2 regions of the Bradyrhizobium sp. HKCCYLRH3099 genome follow, and region 2 is predicted to be linked to the other one. Evidence: riboswitches for the same ligand, from Rfam matches in the RefSeq annotation. Region 2 holds a riboswitch; the other holds the start of a gene.
What was found. Region 2 has a riboswitch for cobalamin ahead of ACQR1Y_RS16875 (TonB-dependent receptor). Riboswitches for the same ligand answer to the same signal wherever they lie in the genome.
Positions count from the first base shown of each region.

Region 1: it holds a riboswitch for cobalamin, as region 2 does, so the genes downstream of both, ACQR1Y_RS22840 (HupE/UreJ family protein) here and ACQR1Y_RS16875 (TonB-dependent receptor) in region 2, are expected to answer to the same signal.

Region 1 is NZ_JBNPTW010000013.1:47,886-57,137, forward strand. It holds gene ACQR1Y_RS22815 (precorrin-8X methylmutase) at 1-585, opposite strand, end outside; gene cobG (precorrin-3B synthase) at 578-1,852, opposite strand; gene cobN (cobaltochelatase subunit CobN) at 1,849-5,259, opposite strand; gene cobW (cobalamin biosynthesis protein CobW) at 5,269-6,306, opposite strand; gene ACQR1Y_RS22835 (DUF1636 domain-containing protein) at 6,327-6,722, opposite strand; gene ACQR1Y_RS22840 (HupE/UreJ family protein) at 6,726-7,358, opposite strand; cobalamin riboswitch at 7,481-7,675, opposite strand; gene cobU (bifunctional adenosylcobinamide kinase/adenosylcobinamide-phosphate guanylyltransferase) at 7,710-8,246, shown strand; gene cobO (cob(I)yrinic acid a,c-diamide adenosyltransferase) at 8,275-8,883, shown strand; gene ACQR1Y_RS22855 (cobyric acid synthase) at 8,887-9,252, shown strand, end outside.
Region 2 is NZ_JBNPTW010000007.1:215,505-224,756, forward strand. It holds gene ACQR1Y_RS16815 (TRAP transporter large permease) at 1-106, opposite strand, end outside; gene ACQR1Y_RS16820 (TRAP transporter small permease) at 103-648, opposite strand; gene ACQR1Y_RS16825 (TRAP transporter substrate-binding protein) at 652-1,674, opposite strand; gene ACQR1Y_RS16830 (pentapeptide MXKDX repeat protein) at 2,052-2,291, shown strand; gene ACQR1Y_RS16835 (DUF6481 family protein) at 2,413-2,766, opposite strand; gene ACQR1Y_RS16840 (hypothetical protein) at 3,078-3,326, shown strand; gene ACQR1Y_RS16845 (hypothetical protein) at 3,334-3,510, shown strand; gene ACQR1Y_RS16850 (hypothetical protein) at 4,007-4,726, shown strand; gene ACQR1Y_RS16855 (NUDIX hydrolase) at 4,834-5,220, shown strand; gene ACQR1Y_RS16860 (hypothetical protein) at 5,269-5,463, shown strand; gene ACQR1Y_RS16865 (group II truncated hemoglobin) at 5,481-5,903, opposite strand; gene ACQR1Y_RS16870 (response regulator) at 6,059-6,472, opposite strand; cobalamin riboswitch at 6,715-6,905, shown strand; gene ACQR1Y_RS16875 (TonB-dependent receptor) at 7,010-9,252, shown strand, end outside.

The DNA of each region.
Region 1 (9,252 bases), on a different contig from region 2:
GCTGCCGCCCTTGCGTCCCCGGACGATCAGATAGGGCACGCGGCCATCGGCTGCGAGCGCCTCCTTCGACTCGCGCGCGCCGACAAAGCCGACCGCCGTGCCGATCACGGCCGCAGGGCGCGGGGCGTCCTGGTCGAGCATGTCGAGCAGATGAAACAGCGAGGTCGGCGCATTGCCGATCGCCACCAGCGCGCCGTCGAGATGCGGCCGCCACAGCTCAAGCGCCGCGGCCGAACGCGTCGTGCCGAGCTTTGCGGCCAGCGCCGGCACCTGCGGGTGATCGAGCGTGCAGATGATCTCGTTCCTGGCCGGAAGGCGCGCGCGCGTGATGCCCTGCGCCACCATCTTGGCATCGCACAGGATCGGCGCCCCGCGATCGAGCGCGGCGCGCGCCGCGGCGGCGAACTGATCCGACATCTCGATATCCGAGGTGATCTCGACCATGCCGCAGGCATGGATGATGCGCACGGCGATCTTCTCTTCCAATCCGTGGAAGCGCGACAGGTCGGCTTCGGCGCGAATGGTGGCGAAGGAGCGACGATAGATCTCCGCGCCATCCTTGATGTAGTCGCGCAGGTCAGACATCGGCCTTCTCTCTTGCCTTGAACAGCGCAACCGCCCCCGGGTCGAGATCAGCCGGATCGACGATGCCGCAGGGCTCGCTTCTCACGGTGCCGTTGCGCACGATGCGATAGTGGTCGCCCTCGCCGATCAGCACGACGTCGGCAGACGCCGAGCGCGCGCACCCCTTGGCGCAGCCGGAGACATGCAGCGAGCCTTGAAACCTGGTGCGAGCCATCACGTCAGCGAGCACGCGCGCATGCTGCCGCGTGGCGAGCGCGGTCGATGAACAGCAGCCGACGCCGGAACAGGCATCGATCCGCATCATCGGATCTGCGTCGTCGACGATCAGGCCGAGGCGTGCCGCATCGGCGGCGATCTGCCCGGCCACCGCGCGGCCGGCAGCGACATAGAGCGTGCGCCACGGCGACAGTCGGACCTCACCGACAGCATGGGCGGAGAGGATCTCTGCAAGATGCGCAAGCGTGTCGCTGTCGAGACGGCCGAACGGCACACCTATTCCCGTGGCGCTGAGCTCATCCGTCAACGCAATCAGCCCGCAGCGCTGCGATGGCGACGGCGACTCCGGGGGGACAGTGCCGGAGATATCGAGGCCGAGTTCGGCGCTGATGGACGCGACCGCGGCACGCGGCAGCGTGGCGGCGCGACGCGTGGGGCCGAGTTGCAGCACCAGGCGCGCGAGATGCACGGCCTTGGCTGCGGCGCCAGCCATCACGGTCGTGCCGAGCCATGTCACGCCGTCGGCGGCGGCAAGTCCGATCGCGATACGATTACTGCCCGCAGGGCCACAGGCGACGAGACGCACGTCCGCGGCGAGACCGGACAGCGGCAGTCTGCCGCCGCCGTCGAGCGCAAAGCTGAACTTGGCCGGCAGCGCCTGCAGTTCCGGCTCCGTGGCCAGCAGAGTCTCCAGCTCGGCCGCAATCGGGCGCATGTCAGCAACCTCCGCCGGGTCCCGTCCCGCAAGCGGACTAACGACGATGTTGCGGATCGCCTCCAGCTCGGCGCTGTCGTCGAGCAGTTGGAGCGAGGCCATGACGTCCCACAACGGCGCCAAGGTTTGCGGCGAGACGCCTCGGATCTGCAGATTGGCGCGGCGGGTCAGGTCGATCTGGCCATTGCCGAAGCGCCTGGAGGCATCGGCCAGCGCATGCAGCGCCGCGACCGGCAGCGCGCCGCCATGCGGCCGGACGCGGACGATGAGGCCGTCGCCGCTCGGCATCGGCCGACGCGCGCCCGGACACCAGCCCTTGATCTCGGCGGCGGTCACGAGACACTCTCCCTCTGGGTCAGACGCTCGCGGGCCGACGCGAGTTCGTCAGCGACAGCGTTGCGGCGCGGCACCCAGCGCTGCCGGCGCAGCAGATCCTCGAAGCGCGACACGATCGACGCGACCGCTGCCGGGTTGCGCGCGATCATCGCGTCCAACACTGCCTCGTCGCGCAGGAGCGCCCCATGCGCCAGATCAAACAGGTGCTCGGGAACGGTGTCCGAGGTCGCCGCGAAGGCATAGAGCGCGTCGACTCCTTGCGCAATCTCGGCGACACCGCGGTAGCCGTGGCCGAGCATGCCCGAGATCCAGCGCGGATTGGTGAGGCGGCCGCGCACGACGCGGGCGATCTCCTCGCTGAAGGTGCGCGCCTTCGGCGCCTCGGGCCGGCTGGTGTCGAGATGCAGCAGCGCCGGCGTGGCGCCGAGCGCGGCGGCCGCCGCGGCGAAGCCGCCGGCGAAGTCGGCGACCTCCTCGCCATCGAGCAGGTCGCGCTCGCGATCGTCCTGCGGATGCACCAGCGCATCGGCGCCGCGGACCCGGGCCCGAAACGTCTCGGCGGCCGACAGGCCGTCATGCGCGCCGCCGAAGCTGAAGCCGGTGGCGTCGAGATAAGCCTCGCCGAGCTCAGCCCGGGTCTCCCAGGCCATGCCGAGCGCGAGATCGGCGGCCACGGCGCCGTAGCTGCCGGGCGCGCCGCCGAACACGCGTGCGAGGCTTTCGCCGCGCCGCCGCGCCGCCGCCAGCGGATTATCGGCATCGTCCTCGTCGAGCGCCGCGACCTTCTGCACGGCGAGATCGAACAGCGCGATCTGCGCTTCGAACAGGTCGCGAAACAGCCCGGAGATCCGCAGCGTCGCATCGATGCGCGGACGATCGAGCATCGCGAGTGGCAGCACGTCGACGCCGGTGACGCGGTTGGAATTGAGATCCCAGCGCGGACGCACGCCGAGATAGGCCATCGCCTGGGCGAGATCGTCGCCGCCGGTGCGCAGCGAGGCGGACGCCCAGAGATCGAGCATCAGCGCGCGCGGATAGTCGCCATGGTCCTGAAGATAGCGCCGGATCACCTCGTCGGCGGCGCGCGCGCCGACCAGCGCGGCCGTGCGCGTCGGGATCGCGCGCGGATCGACCGCAGTGAGATTGCGCCCCGTCGGCAGCACGTCGAGCCGGCCGCGGCTGGGCGCGCCGGCCGGACCTGCCGCCACACGGCGGCCGTCGAGGGCCGCGACCAGCGCGCTCTGCTCCGATGCCGCGCTGGCGGCGATGCGGCCGCCGATCTCGACCCGGTCGATCGTGCTGCCCGCGGCGGTGATCGCATCGCTGAGCAAAGCACTCGCCGCGGCATCGGGCGCCTGCCCGAACACGTGCAGGCGATCGCGCACTGTCAGCTCCTTGATGTCACAGAGCTGCGCGTCGAGCTGCGCGATCGCCTCGCGCCCGTTCATAGTACGGTCCAGTCCGCAATCGGCGGCCAGGCCGCTCTGCCAGGCGCGCGCGACGATCTCGTCTTCCAAAAGCTTCAGGCGGCGTTTGTCGAGCCCGTCGGCCTCGGCATATTCCTCGACCAGCCCCTCCAGCTCGAGCAGCGGACCATGCAGGCCGGCCTGCGACAGCGGCGGCGTCAGATGCCCGAGCGTCAGCGCCGACAGCCGCCGCTTGGCCTGCATCGCCTCGCCGGGGTTGTTGACGATGAAGGGGTAGATCACGGGCAGCGGACCCAGCACGGCCTCGGGCCAGCACGCGTTCGACAGCGCCAGCGCCTTGCCGGGCAGCCATTCCAACGTGCCGTGGGCGCCGAGATGGATCAGCGCGTCGATGCGCTCGGCATCGCGCAGATGCGCGTAGAGCGCGACAAAAGCGTGCCGCGGCGGCACGCTGGTGTCGTGATAGCCAACCTTGCGATCGCCGCGGCTGCCGCGATCCGGTTGCAGCAGGATCGTGAGCCTTCCTGCGCGCAGCACGGGAAAGCGAAAGGCGCCGTCGCGGAAGGCCGGATCGGCATCGATCCCGCCCCAACTCTCGTGCAGTCCGCGCTGCAGATCGTCCGGCAGCCGGCCGAGCGCCCGCTGGTAGTCGGCGAGCAGCACGATCAGCTCATCCGCCTCGTCGCGCAGCAGTGCTTCCACCTGCTGCGCCGAGGGAGCATTGCCGCCGAGATCATATCTGGCTTCTGCCAGGTGCCTTGCGATGGCGGCGGCGCTCGCGGGCGTGTCAAGACCGACGGCGTAGCCGCGCCGGCCACCGCGCGCCGGATAGTCCGACAGGACCAATGCAATCCGGCGCTCGCCTGCCGGTGTCGCTCGCAGCCGCGCCCAATTCGCAGCGAGCCGCGCGACATAGGCGATGCGATCGGGCTGCGGCACGTAGCGCACCGCGCCGAACTGCAGCCGCTCGTCCACCGCGGCCTCGCCCTTGAACGCGATCGGGCGGGCCAGCAGCCGGCCGTCCAGCTCCGGCAGCACGACGTTCATGGCGAGGTCGGTCGGCGACAGCCCGCGCGACGACGACGTCCATGCCTCCTCGGTGCTCTGCGCCTGGATGACCTGAAGCACCGGCGCGTCGGCCATATCCAGCACGGTCGAGCCATCGTCGCGCAACGCCGAGAACGCGGTGGCATTCAGCACCACGGCGGGACGGCGCGCCGCGACCAATCGCTCGACCGTGTCGCGGATGCTCGGGTCCTTCAGGCTCGTCACCGCGACGGCCAAGGCAGCGAGCCCGTCGCGCTCGACTGCCTGCATCAGCGCGGCGATTGCAGCGGTATCCGCGGCGAGCAGACTCGCACGATAGAACACGATCAGCGCGGCTGCTCGGGAATCATCCTGGCGGCAGAGATCGTCAACCGCGACGGCGCCGCGCTCCGGTACGAAGCCGACGATCGATCCGATGGCGACCGGCTCCGCGAATGCTCCGTCGCCTCCGAGCAGCACCGCGAGATAGCGCAGCGCCTCGCGCGTGTTGCCGACGCCGCCCTCGTGGAGATAGCCATACAGCCGCGAGGTCGTCTCCTGCGGCAGGGTCGAGAGCGCATCAAGACGGTCGTCGGCGCGATCGTCGCCCGGCAACGCCGCGAACAGAATGTGACGGCTAAGGCAGACCGCGGCGATCCGCTCCATTCCATAGCGCCAGTAGTCGAGTCCACCGAGGCAACGCACGACGACGGCGCGCGCGCCGGTGATCACACGCTCGATATAGAAATCGACCGACATCGGGTGCTTCAGCCGCTTCAGGCTGGCGAGGCGCAGGCTTGGCAGTTCGTCCGCATGCGCCGTCCACGCTGCTGCGAGCGCCGACAGGTCGCTGTCGGAGAACGACAGCACGACGATCTCGGCCGGCGACTGCGCGAGATCGACGGCCTGTTCGAGGTCGTCGAGATCAGCGCCTGTGGTCGCCAGGAGATGCATGTCCCCCGCCTAGCCCGCGATCAGGCTCTTGATGGCAGCCGCGTCGAGACCGCGCTCGCCGATGACCACGAGCCGTCCCTGCCGCGCCTCGCCCGCACGCCACGGGCGCTCGAACTGATGCTGGATGCGGTTGCCGACAGCCTGCACCAGGAGGCGCAGCGGCTTGCCGGCGACTTCGACGAAGCCTTTCACGCGCAGCACGTCATGCGCATCGACGGCGGCCGCAATGCGATCGACGAGCACATCCGGTGAGGCCTGCGCGGGCACGTCGAGAACGAAGCTCTCGAAGTCCTCATGATCGTGCTCGGCCTCGTTGTCATGATGCGACGGCCGCGCCGCGAGATCGGCTTCCGCCGCCGCGCCAAGCCCGAGCAGAATGGAGGCCGACAGCCTGCCATGCTCGGTCGCGATCACCTTGACGGAGCGCTGGACCGTGGCAGCGATCTCGGAGGCGACGCTCTTGCGTTCCTCATCGTTCATCAGGTCGCTCTTGTTCATCACGACGAGATCGGCGCAGAGCAGCTGATCCTCGTAGACCTCCTCGAGCGGGTTGTCGTGGTCGAGCGAATCGTCGGCCGCGCGTTGGGCGGCCAGGGCCTCCGGATCGTCGGCGAAACGGCCGGCCATCACGGCGGGGCCATCGACCACAGCGACGACGCCGTCGACGGTGACGCGGGTCGCGATCTCAGGCCAGTTGAAGGCCTGCACCAGCGGCTTCGGCAGCGCCAGGCCGGAGGTCTCGATCACGATATGCTCCGGCGGCTCCTTCTGGTCGAGCAGGCTCTTCAGCGCCGGCACGAAATCATCGGCCACGGTGCAGCACAGGCAGCCGTTGGAGAGCTCGACGATGCGGTCTTCCGGACAGTCCGGCACGCCGCAGCCCTTCAGAATGTCGCCGTCGATGCCGACATCGCCGAACTCGTTGACGATGATCGCGAGCCGCCGGCCGTTGGCGGTCTCGATCAGGTTGCGCACCAGCGTGGTCTTGCCGGCTCCCAGGAAGCCGGTGACGATGGTGCAAGGCGTCTTCGCGAACGACTTGGTCATGAGGATCGGATCTCTCGTGTTCAGGACATCGCCGGCAGCGCGGGCACGCGCGCGACGGTGTTCTTGCGGATGTATTCGGGACGCTCGCGCCAGGCCGGCAGACCCGCCTCGTGGCGCTGATGCAGTTGCGCGAATGTCAAAACATCCCGCGCATGAACGTCCGGATCGAGCGCGCCGAGCACATAGGTCCATTTGCCCGGCGCCGTCACGGCCACCGTACAGGCCCGATTGCAGTTCGACAGGCATTCGACGCCGACCACCGTGACACCGTCCCGCTGTTCGGGCGGCACGGCTTCGATCGCGGCGAGCAGGCGTGCTCCCGCGCGCGGCTGCTCAGGCGGCGTGACGTCAGCCGCCTGCGTGCGGCAGGTGATGCAGACGAACAGCGTCGTCTGCCCAGTCTCTGAAGCGGTCATCAATCAGCCGATCACGCCCGCGGCGGTCGCCGCGGCGATACCGCCCACCAGCACGATGGCCGCGCCGGCCACGCGCAGCGCCATCGGTGCAAGTGTATCAGCCTTCGCCGACAGCAGCCGGGTGGCGACAAACGCGCCGGCTGCGATCAAGGTCTGGATCACGAGCAGGCCGGCGAAATAGGCGCCGAGCGGCGTATTCTCGGCACCGACGATCGACTCGCCCAGCGCATAGCCATGCACGAGGCCGGTCAGCGCGAACAGGGCCGCGACGGGTAGCACGCCGAACCGGCCGCGCATCACCACGACTAGGCCGACCACGGCGGTCGAGAGACCGACCAGCAGCTCGGCAGCGGGAATGTTGGCCTTGGCCAGATGCAGCCCGACGCCCGCGATCATCGCCGTGGTGAAGGCGAGCACCGGCGCGAAACCGCGGCCGAGCAGCGCCGCGACGATGCCGGCACCGATGATGGCGGCAAAATGATCGAGCCCGATCACGGGATGGCCGAGGCCGGAGAGCAGGCCCTGCGCAAAGGTCTGCGGCAGCTTGCCGTCCATCATGTGATGCGCAAACGCGGGCTGGGCCGCGAGCAGGACGAAGCTCGCGACGGCAAAAGTGGTGCTACGGGTGAATCTCATGGCCGTCTCCGTCGCTTGCCGGCTCCCCCAGAGGACCGGACGATGCGCTGCATCCGACGGCATCCCGCCGAATCCTCGGCAGGATCAAAACCAGCATCGCGACGCCCCGCGCGACGGGTCGGCCAACAGCAATGTCGACGGCAGGTCTCCTGGCTCTCGGGTCGCTGCGTGAAACCACCTTCCCGGTTTCCCAGTGGTGTCTTGGCCTCACACTCGCCGATTACAGTTGCGGGGGCAGCCGCGGCCTGGGGTCCGAAGGACCCGCACCGTGTTCCCTAAATCTCTCCTTTCGGAGAACCGTCATCTGTTAGATACGGGGCGGGCCAAAGCCCGTCAATCGGAATCGTCCCCATGCCCCCTGCCCCGCCGTTCCCCGCCCTGCCGCGCCTCACTTTGGTGCTCGGCGGCGCGCGCTCGGGCAAGAGCCGGTACGCCGAGGCGCTGATCACCGCGAATCCGCCACCCTGGATCTATGTTGCGACCGCGCAGGCGTTCGACGACGAGATGACCGAGCGCATTGCACAACACAAGGCACGGCGCGCCGAGGGATGGCAGACGCTGGAGACCACGCATGATCTCGCCGGCCTCGTCCGCGCGCACACAGATGCGTCCGCTCCGATCCTGATCGATTGTCTCACGCTCTGGCTCAGCAATGTGATGCTCGCCGACATGGACGTGCCCGCCGCATCCGCCGACCTCGTCGAGGCGCTCTCAGTCGCGCACGGTCCGATCATCGCCGTCTCCAATGAAGTCGGGCTCGGCATCGTGCCGGACAATGCGCTGGCCCGCGCGTTTCGCGACGCGCAGGGACGGCTCAACCAGGATGTCGCGGCGATGGCTGACCGCGTGATCCTGATGGCGGCCGGCCTGCCGCTGACGTTGAAATAAGAACTTGGAAATAAGGAAGAACTTGCCGATGACTGAGAACGCCGACGATGCGCGCCACAAGGCCAAGATGGAAAATCGCAAGGCGATCCAGGATGCCGAGGTCGCCTCGAAGACCATGGAGAAAGGCCTGCTGATCGTCCACACCGGCAAGGGCAAGGGCAAGTCGACAGCCGCCTGGGGCCTGATGCTGCGCGCGCTCGGCCGCGGCTTCCGCATCGGCGTCGTGCAATTCGGCAAGGGCGCGTGGGAAACCGGCGAGCGCAAGGCAATCGCGGCGTTCGGCGACCAGGTCTCCTGGCACACGCTCGGCGAAGGCTTCACCTGGGAAACGCAGGACCGCGCGCGCGACGTGGCCGCGGCGGAACGCGCCTGGGCCAAGGCAAAAGAATTGATGGCAGATCCGTCGATCCGGCTCGTGATCCTCGACGAGCTCAACATCGCGCTACGCTATGATCATCTGCCGATCGGCGACGTCGTGGCGACGCTCGCCGCGCGCCGTGCCGATCTGCACGTCGTCGTCACCGGCCGCAACGCCAAGCCGGAGCTGATCGAGGCCGCCGATCTCGTGACTGAAATGAATCTCGTGAAGCATCACTTCTCGGCCGGCGTGAAGGCGCAGGAAGGCATCGAGTTCTAAACGATGGCTGCGCGCGCGATCATGTTCCAGGGCACCGGCTCGGATGTCGGCAAATCGCTGATCGTCGCGGGGCTGGCGCGCGCGCTGACCTTGCGCGGGCTGAAGGTGGCGCCGTTCAAGCCGCAGAACATGTCGAACAATGCCGCCGTCACCGCCGATGGCGGCGAGATCGGCCGCGCCCAGGCGCTGCAGGCGCGCGCCGCGCGGCGGCCGATGACGGTGCACATGAACCCGGTGCTGCTCAAGCCGCAGAGCGAGATCGGCTCGCAGGTCGTGGTGCAGGGCCGCGTCATCGGCAACGCCAAGGCCTCCGCCTATCAGGCAATGAAGCCGCAATTGATGGCGGCGGTGCTCGACAGCTTCCATCAC
Region 2 (9,252 bases):
TGAACACGACGGCCACGGCGCCGAGCGCGAACGCGATCGGCATGCCTGCGAACATCGCAAACAAAGTGGAGAGGCCGTAGGCGACCCCGATTCCAAACACGCTCATCGACGAGCTCCGGTCAGCGGGGCCACGATCTGCAGCAGCATCTGTACGCAGAGCAACGACATTCCGGCGGCCATCAAGGCGTAGGGAATGGCCAGCGGCGGCGACCACATTGAATTGGAGACCTGGCCATCCACCCATGCTTCATGCGTCAGGGTCCAGGACTTCCAAGTGAAGAAGGCACAAAACAGGAAGCTCGCGACATCGACCAGCCAGAGCCGGATCTTGTTGGCGAGCGGCGACATCAGGCCGACGAAGGCCTCGATGCTGACATGGCCGCGATGCTCCTGCACATAGGCCGCGGTCATGAAGGTGGCGCCGACCAGCAGGAATACGGCTGCCTCGTCCTGCCAGTAGTTGGCGGCCTTGAACAGCGCGCGGCCGGCGACGCTGTAGCTGAGGATCACGCAGGCCGCGACGAGGGCGAACGCGGCCAGCACGACGATGATGCGGTTGAGCAGCGAGACGAGACGTTGAATTGGCGCCAGCGGACCGCTGGCGCCAATGACTGTCGTGGTCTCGGTATCGGAGACGGGCGCGTGCATCACTCAGGCCGCGACGTCGGAGGCGAGCTTGAGGAGCTTGGCGCAGTTGGCGGACTTGTTGCCGTAGTCCTTCCAGGCGGTATCGCGCGCGATGTCACGCCACTTGGTGACGATCTCCGCGTCGAGCTCGGCGACCTTGGCGCCGGCCTTTTCGTAGACCTTCGCCACCTCGATGTCGTCCTCCTGCGCGCCCTTGCGCCCGAACGCTTCCATCTCGGCGCCGACGGTCAGCAGAATGTCCTGCTGGTTCTTCGGCAGCTTGTCGAACGAGGCCTTGGACATCATCAGCGGTTCGAGCATGAACCAATACGAGGCCTTGGCGCCTGAGGTGAGCGCCTTGGAGACCTCTTCCAGGCGGAACGAGATCAGGCTGGTCGAGGAGGTAATACCGGCATCGCAGGCGCCGGTCTGCATCGCCGTGTAGATTTCGTTGGAGGGAACCGAGAGCACCGAGGCACCGGCGCTCTGCAGCACCATGTCCATCTCGCGCGAGCCGCCGCGCACCTTCATGCCCTTCGCATCTTCGGGCGTGAGCAGCGGACGCGAGCGGCTGGCGACGCCGCCGGCCTGCCAGACCCAGGTCAGCAGGATGATGCCCTTGTCGGCGAGGAAGTCGCTCAGCGCCTTGCCGACCGGCTCGTTCTTCCAGCGCATGCCCTGGTCGTAAGTGGTCACCAGACCCGGCATCAGCGCGATGTTGGTCTCGGGGACCTCACCGCCGGCGTAGGGCATCGGATACAGGCTGATGTCGAGCGCGCCCTTCCGCATGGCGGAGAACTGCGCGACCGTCTTGATCAACGATGAGTTCGGATAGATCTCGGTCGCGATCTCGCCGCCCGAGCGCTTCGCGACCTCCTCCGAGAACACGCGGCAGAGCCGGTCGCGGAAGTCACCCTTGTCGATGGTGCCGCCGGGAAACTGGTGGGAGATCTTCAGCGTCGTTGCTGCATGAGCCGTACCGGTTCCGAAACGCAGAATCGCGGGCGCAGCAAGCGCAGATGCAAGGACGTGACGGCGTGAGAGCATGAGATTTCCCCTGGACAACTGGTGGTTGGGTTCCCGACCCGATACGTCAGCGTGCATAAGCCGCCGACCCTGCCGGATTCTCCTCTAGCCGAACAATCGCGTTCGTTCGAGGCCAAATGCATGGGAGGCGACATATTGCTGCGGCGCAATGCCCACCTGTGAATCCCCGTGCGCGAGATCTACTAACATTCGCTCGACGGGCGAAATTGTGTCGGTCGGTTCCGAACGCGGCAAGTTCGAGTCAAAATTGATCGAACAAAAATTCTTCGCGCCCCGCGTAACAAGCGCTGTGACCACAACGTCGATGTCAGGGAGCGGCGCATCCGCCGCCGTCGACCCGCATCTCAAGTCGACCCCGACCTCAAGGAGAGATCATCATGACCAATCGCAGCCGCTTCATCCTGGGCGTTTCCGCCGCCGCTCTCGCCTTCAACATGGCTCTCGCGCCGGTTGCCTTTGCCGAGGACAAGATGAGCAAGGATGACGGGATGAAGAAGGGAGCGATGTCCCACGACAGCATGAAGAAGGATTCGATGTCCAAGGACTCGATGAAGAAGGACGATGCGATGTCGAAGGACAGCATGAAGAAGGACGACGGCATGATGAAGAAGAACTAAGCCGCCGATCGCGTGCGATGGGATGGCGCGCGCCTCCCATCGCCGAACCTGTCGGGCAGCGCCTTTACCACGCCGCGCGCATGACGCGCCAAGCCTGGCGCGTCGCACTAGTCGTACAGTCTTACTTTTTCTTGCCGCGAGCCTTGCGCGCGGCATAGCGCGCATCGCGCTTCGCCTTCTGCTCGGCTTCGAGCTCGGCTGCGCGGGCGGCAGCTTCTTCTGCCTCGCGTGCGAGGCGTTCAGCCTCGGCCGCCTTGGCCTCTTCTTCCAGGCGCTTCTGCTCGGCCTTCGCGGCCTCGCGCTCAAGGCGCAACTGCTCGCGACGTGCCGCTGCGGCCTCTCGCTCCTGCCGGCGCTTCACGACTTCGGGATCGTCGGGTCCCGGCTGTGATTTGAACTTCTGTAAAATGCTCTGGCGTGCCTGCTGCGCGGCCTTCTGCCGATCGGCAAATCCAGGTTCCTTGAATCCTCTCATGGAGACGTCGTCACTTCGCTACTGGTGTGGTTCGGTGAGGGGCTGCCTGCGCCGCCAAGCAGTTCTTCCACGGTGACGTGAACACGAGCGAAGGCTGACGCGAGGGTGTGTGTATAGGATCGCATATGTCGATGACAAATGCTTTATCACCATCCTCCCCCAACCGCGGGGCTGAGCGCTTGCATGGGGCGCACCGATCGCTATGTAAGCCTCCCCCGTGACGCTGACGAGGTCAGCCGGATGTGAATTGCTTCACGCCTCGCGGGCCATGGCGTACCGCCAGGGTGCGACATCCGATGGAGTTTACCGGCATGACCTCTGTGTTTCGGGGGCGCAGGCGCCTTGCGCTCGCCCTGGCGCTGGCGGCCCTCGTAACCAGCGCTTGCGTGATGAGCGCCGTGCTCGCCAGGACGACGCCGGTTTCGGCCGGCGTGCTCGGCTCCGAATGGCAATGTGGGCAGTTTCTCGGCGTCACCAGCTGCACGCGGAGCGAGCCGATCTCGCCCGCGTCGCGCCACCAGCAGCCTCATGAGGAGGCGGCCGGCCTCCGCTCGGCCTAGGCGCAAGATGGGAACGCCGGATCAGGGGCACGGGCGCGGAGCGGCGATCGCGGCGCTCGTGTTCGCGGCGATCATGGTCGGTTTCGGCCTGTGGCTGGCTCGCCAACTGACCTCGGCCAGCCGGATGCAGGACTGCCTGATGTCCGGACGCTCCAACTGCGCCGTCATCGCTCCGGAGCGCTGAGCTGAGATCGGCGGGGCCGCTGTCCGTGCCCGCAGATGGAGTGCGCCGCTTTTCATCATTTGGCGACGAATCAGCGCGCTTTTCCGCTATTGGGGAGCTGTCTGACGCTTGGTCGCAAAAATGTCGCGATTCTTCCGGTTTCTCGCAAGGAGTGTGGCGCGGCAGGATGAGATCCGATCCGCGCGTCCGGCGTGTCCGAGGCGTCCGAAGCCGGAGCGCAATGCCCGCGATCGAGGGGTGATTGAAGATGTCATTGTTCAACCAGACCACGCCTCGGCTGCCGGCATTGGCGGCCCTCGCGGTGATCGCATTGCCCGCGCAGGTGTGGGCGCAAACCCAGGACCAGGGCGGTCCGGGGGCCGGACCCTCGCCGCAGGGGCGTCCGCCCGCGGTCCTTCGTCAGGGACCCGCTCAGGGCGGGCCGGCGGGAGGCCAGCCACATGTCCAAGGCCCGCGGCAGGGCGGAGGAGGGCCGGCGCAGGGAGCTCCGACCGCTGTGGCGCCTCCGGTCAGCCAGCCGGGCGGGCCTCAGCCGCGGACTGCCGGCACACCCCAGGTCCGTCCGCCCGCGCCCGTGGCGCAGCAGGGCCGTCCGCCGGGCGTTGGTCCGGGGGCCGGTCCGGCTTATGCCGGGCAAGGATACGGCCCGGCGCACAATCCTGGGCCTCGTCCCGCGGCTGCCGGACGAACGCCCGACGCGCGCTATGCCCGCGGCGCGGTCGCGGTGCGCGACTATGGCGGACAACCTTATCGCGGGCGGGTCGGCTGGGAAGGCGGCCGCTGGCGCCACGAAGTGCACAACGGCCGACCCGGCTGGTGGTGGGACGTGGGTGGCGTCTGGTATTACTATCCCGAGCCGATGGAAGGGCCTCCCACATATGTGTCGGAGGACTATGCCGACGACGTGGTCTACGCCCCGGCGGCGGCCTACCAGGCCCCGCCGCCCGCGGTCGTCTATGAAGCCGCGCCGCCGCCCGCCGATCCGGACCCCGGCGCGAGTGCGCTCGGCGGTGCGATCATCGGCGGCGTGCTCGGCGGCCTGCTGACCGGGAAGGCGGGCGGCGCGGCTGCCGGTGCCGTGCTCGGCGGCGCCACCGGCGCGATTGCCGGCGCGACGGCAGCGGCACGTCCGGGCTACTATCTGTCCCAGGGCAATTGCTACTATCGCTATCCGTCGGGCGAGTACGTGGCGGTTGATCCGCGCTCTTGCTACTGATTTGAACGGACGCTGCAGCCCCCTTCCGCAAAGGTCCGGTGGAGGGCCTCGCAACGAATCCTGTAGGATCTGCCTGAAAGCGGTCGCGAGGTGAAAGTTTCCGGGCCATGGCGAAAGCGTCCAAGCTCGTTGCCGCCAAGGGCGGAAAGGTTCTGCTGGTCCGGCGTCGCATTGATGGACGCTGGATGTTTCCGGGCGGCCGCAAGCGGGCGCGGGAGACGGCGAAGGATTGCCTCAAGCGGGAGATCAAGGAGGAGCTTCCGAAGCTCAAGCTGGGACGGCTGCGGCTTTGGAAGGAAGTCACGGTCAAGAACAAGCGCTCAGGGCGCAAGATGAGCGATGCGATCTTCATCGCCAAGTACGCCAAGGGCCGGCTCGAGATTGGCGACAAGAAGGAAATCGACCGCGCCGTCTGGCAGAAGCCTTATGGCCTGAGCCTCACGCCGACATCGCGCTACATCCGGGACCGGCTGTTTCCGCGAAAATCCGACTGAGCCACCGGTACGAGGGGAACGGCTTCGCCCTTCGGGCGTTGACTGTGCATGACTTACGACAGCACAGACAGAACACCTCGCGTGCTTACGCCGGAAGAGCGTCGGGCGCGTGATGCCTCGCGCCGGGCGGATGCTGAGCAAGCCATGCGCGAACACGAGGCCGCTCAGCGGGCCTTTTATGCCAATCGCGAGCGGCTACGGGCCGAACGCTTGGCCCGCGAGGCTGCCAGCAAGCAGGGCTGATCCAAATCGTAGCCGACTCAGTTCGGCTTGCGGCTCTTGAAGGCGTTAGCCATCCGCAGGAATGCCTGATCCAGCAACGCGTACATGTCGCCCGTGATGTCGCAATCGAACATCGCGCGGCGCATGCACGTCATCCACTCGTCACGTTCAGCGTCACCAATCGGATAGGGGCGGTGGGCTGACATGATGCAGCGATGCTCTGGCCGCTCGAAATAAAGCGCAGGGCCTCCGAGCCAGCCGCTCAAGAACTCAAACAGCAACTGCTTGATGGGCGCGAGATCCTTGTCGTGCATGGCACGGATCCGGCTCGCTCCAGGCTCTTCATCCATGATCGTGTAGAAGCGTTCGGCCAGACGCCGCACGCCGGCTTCGCCGCCGACCAGTTCATAGGGCGTCGCTTCGGCCACGACTGCTTCGCTGCTGGGATTTGCTGCCGTCATTTTCCCTCGTTCCGCTTCCCAGTGCAGCCAACAAGCGGCGAGGGTATGGCGCCTTGATCTGCGTCAAGCGAAAATGCGGGGAGCACACGGCTCTTGCAGATGCGGTGGAGCGAGCGGGGATGGGCGGCGCGGGACTTGGCGCGCCGATCTCGACGTCAGCGGATGTTGGCTTTGACCAGCCGTTGCCGGTCGGTGTCCGCCGCAATCTGGCGCAAGGTCTGCCGCAACAAGGCCAGGTCGACCGGCTTGGAGAAGGGCGGATAGACGTTGAGACCAAGGATCTTGCCAGCGCGCACGGTGACGTCGCGGGTCTTGTCGTCGGAGCCGCTGATGATCAGGACCGGCGTGCGCGATTTCATGTCCGACAGCAGTTGCAGGACTTCCGTGCCCGAGCGCTCGCCAAGGTTCAGGTCGAGGGTAATGCACTCGAAGTTGCGCCGGCGCAGCACGTTGATGGCGCCGTCCACCGAATTCACGCCGGTCGTCGCAAAGCCCGCCTGGACAGCGATCTTGCGCAGGATCGACAGGTGAACGTCGGCATCTTCGATCACGAGAAGTTCGTTCAGCATGGTCCCCGCACGGTTCTGTGTCGGCTCTTGATGGGCATCTGGAGTTTAAAAGTCGGTTTCTGAGTTCCACGTAAATTTTCGTTTCCGTAGAATCACGGAAATATTTCGCGGCAATATCGGCTGCCGGCTGGACTTTTCCACCGGCGCGCCTCAGCACGGTGCCGGCCCCGGACCTCGTCCGGATCGCCAAGGACAAGAGGGTATTCTCAGAACTTGTGGCATTGACAGTCGGGTTTGCTCGCACCTACGGTCGTACCGACGGTTCCTTTCGAGGATTAAACGGGAACGCGGTGAGGGGAGACCCGAGGCCGCGGCTGCCCCCGCAACTGTAAGCGGCGAGCCTTCGCCATCAGCCACTGGATCTCGGTCCGGGAAGGCGGCGATCAGGCGCTGACCCGCGAGCCAGGAGACCTGCCGTCAGTCGTGGTCACACGTGAGCACATCGGGCGGGGTGTCCTGATGGAAGCCGTTCTGCCGCCTTCCGGCGGGGGAATTCTTTTGCTCGCGGTGACGTGCCACGTTGTCGCGAGTCCATTGATGACCTCCGCTCTGTCCGTCGCGTCGAAGCGACGCGTTCTCCTTCTGTCGTCCGTTGCCATCCTCTCCCTGTCATGGCCGTCCGCCGGCTGGTCACAGGCTGTCAAACCGGAGCGCATGCTCGATCCTGTCGTGGTCGACCCGCCCACGGCGTCGCGCGTCGGCCGATCCCTTTCGGCCGAGGTGAAGCGCACCGCGGTCCGGCGCGCTCGAGGTCCTGCGCGCCCGCCGACGGAGGTCGCGGCAGCGCCATCCGCCAATCCCGGCTTCGCGGCTCCGACATTGAACCTGACGGAGGCGACATCCACCGGAAGCCGCCTCGGCCTGACGCGTCTGCAGACGCCGGCGAGCGTCGACGTGATCTCGGCCGAGACGATCGCCGAGCGCGGCCAGCAGAATGTGATCGATGCGGTGACGCAGAACGCCGTCGGCTTCACTGCGAGCCCGGCGCCGGGCAATGGCGGGCTGTCCTTCAACACCCGCGGCTTCACCGGCAACGGCTCGGTGATGACGCTCTATGACGGCACGCGCCTCTATGTCGGCTCGGGCACGCTGACCTTCCCCTTCGACAGTTGGTCGGCCGAGCGTATCGAGGTGCTGCGCGGCCCAGCCTCGGTGATGTACGGCGAAGGCGCGATCGGCGGCGCGGTCAACGTCGTCTCGAAGTTGCCGCTGTGGGTTCAGCGCAACCAGGCGGAGGTTTCGCTCGACAGCAACATGACGCGCCGGATCGCCGTCGACAGCGGCGGACCGGTGAGCAGGGACGTGGCCTATCGCATCACCGCGACCGGCAACCTGTCGGACGGCTGGGTCGACCGTGACCGGACGTCGAACGTCGCGCTGCATGCGGCGGTTCAGGTCAGGCAGAACGAGGACGTCACCTGGACGATCTCGACCGACTATGGTGATCGCAGCCCGTCGCGCTATTTCGGCACGCCGCTGGTCAACGGGCGCATCCTGGAGACGCTGCGCTTCAAGAACTACAATGTCAGCGACAGCAGCATTCGCTATCAGGACAGCTGGAATCAGGTGAAGACGGAGTGGCAGGTCGCCGACGGCATTTCCGTTCGCAACACGCTATATTATCTGAACAGCCAGCGGCACTGGAAGGACGTGGAGAGCTACGCCTACAACGCCGCCACCGGACGCATCGACCGCAGCAGCTACATCGAGATCTTCCACGACCAGCAGCAGGTCGGCGATCGCTTCGATGCGACGTTCCGCGGCCATGTGTTCGGCATGGCCAACGAATTCGTGGCCGGGTTCGATGTCAACAACATCAGCTTTACCCACACCAACAACTCGCCCTATGGCGGCACGTCCTCGGTCGCGCTCTACGACTTCGATCCAGGCGTGTTCGCGAGCCCCAATCGCACCGTGCCGGGATTCGGCAGCACGACCAACCAATATGGCCTGTTTGCCGAGAACCGCCTGTCGGTGACCGACCAGCTATCGCTGATCGGCGGCATCCGTCAGGACGAGCCGACGATCGCGCGCACCGACTACGTCACGCCGGGCAACAGCTACGAGAAATCCTATCATGCCACGAGCTGGCGCGTCGGCGCCGTCTACACGCCGATCAAGGATCTGGCCTTCTATGGCCAGTACGCCGTGGCGGTCGATCCGGTCGGAAATCTGATCACGATGTCGGCGGCCAACCGCAATTTCGCGCTGTCGAGCGGCAAGCAGGTCGAGGTCGGCGTCAAGCAGTCGTTCTGGGGCGGGCGGGGGGAGTGGACCTTGGCGGCCTATGAGATCGTGAAGAACAATCTGTTGGCGCGCGATCCCGCCAATCCCGCCGTCACGGTCCAGGTCGGCCAGCAATCGTCGCGCGGCGTGGAGGCCGCGGTCGGCCTCGCGCTCGACCATGGCTGGCGGGTCGATGCCAGCACCGCGCTGTTGCGCGCCAGATATGACGACTTCGTCCAGTCGGTCGGCGGCGTCGCCGTCAACTATGCCGGCAACGTTCCGGTCAATGTGCCGCAGACGGTCTCCAACATCTGGGCGACCTGGGCGTTTGCGCCGAACTGGTCGGCCAATGCCGGCGTCCAGGTCGTGGGCAGGACCTTCGCCGACAATGCCAACACGCTGGCGCGGCCGGCCTACGGCGTCGTCAATGCCGGCGTGCAATGGAAGCCGGATGCGAACACCACGGTGTCGTTCCGCGTCTTCAATCTGTTCGACGCGATCTATGCGACGTCGGGCGGCACGACACAGTGGCTGCTCGGCCCGCCGCGCACGGC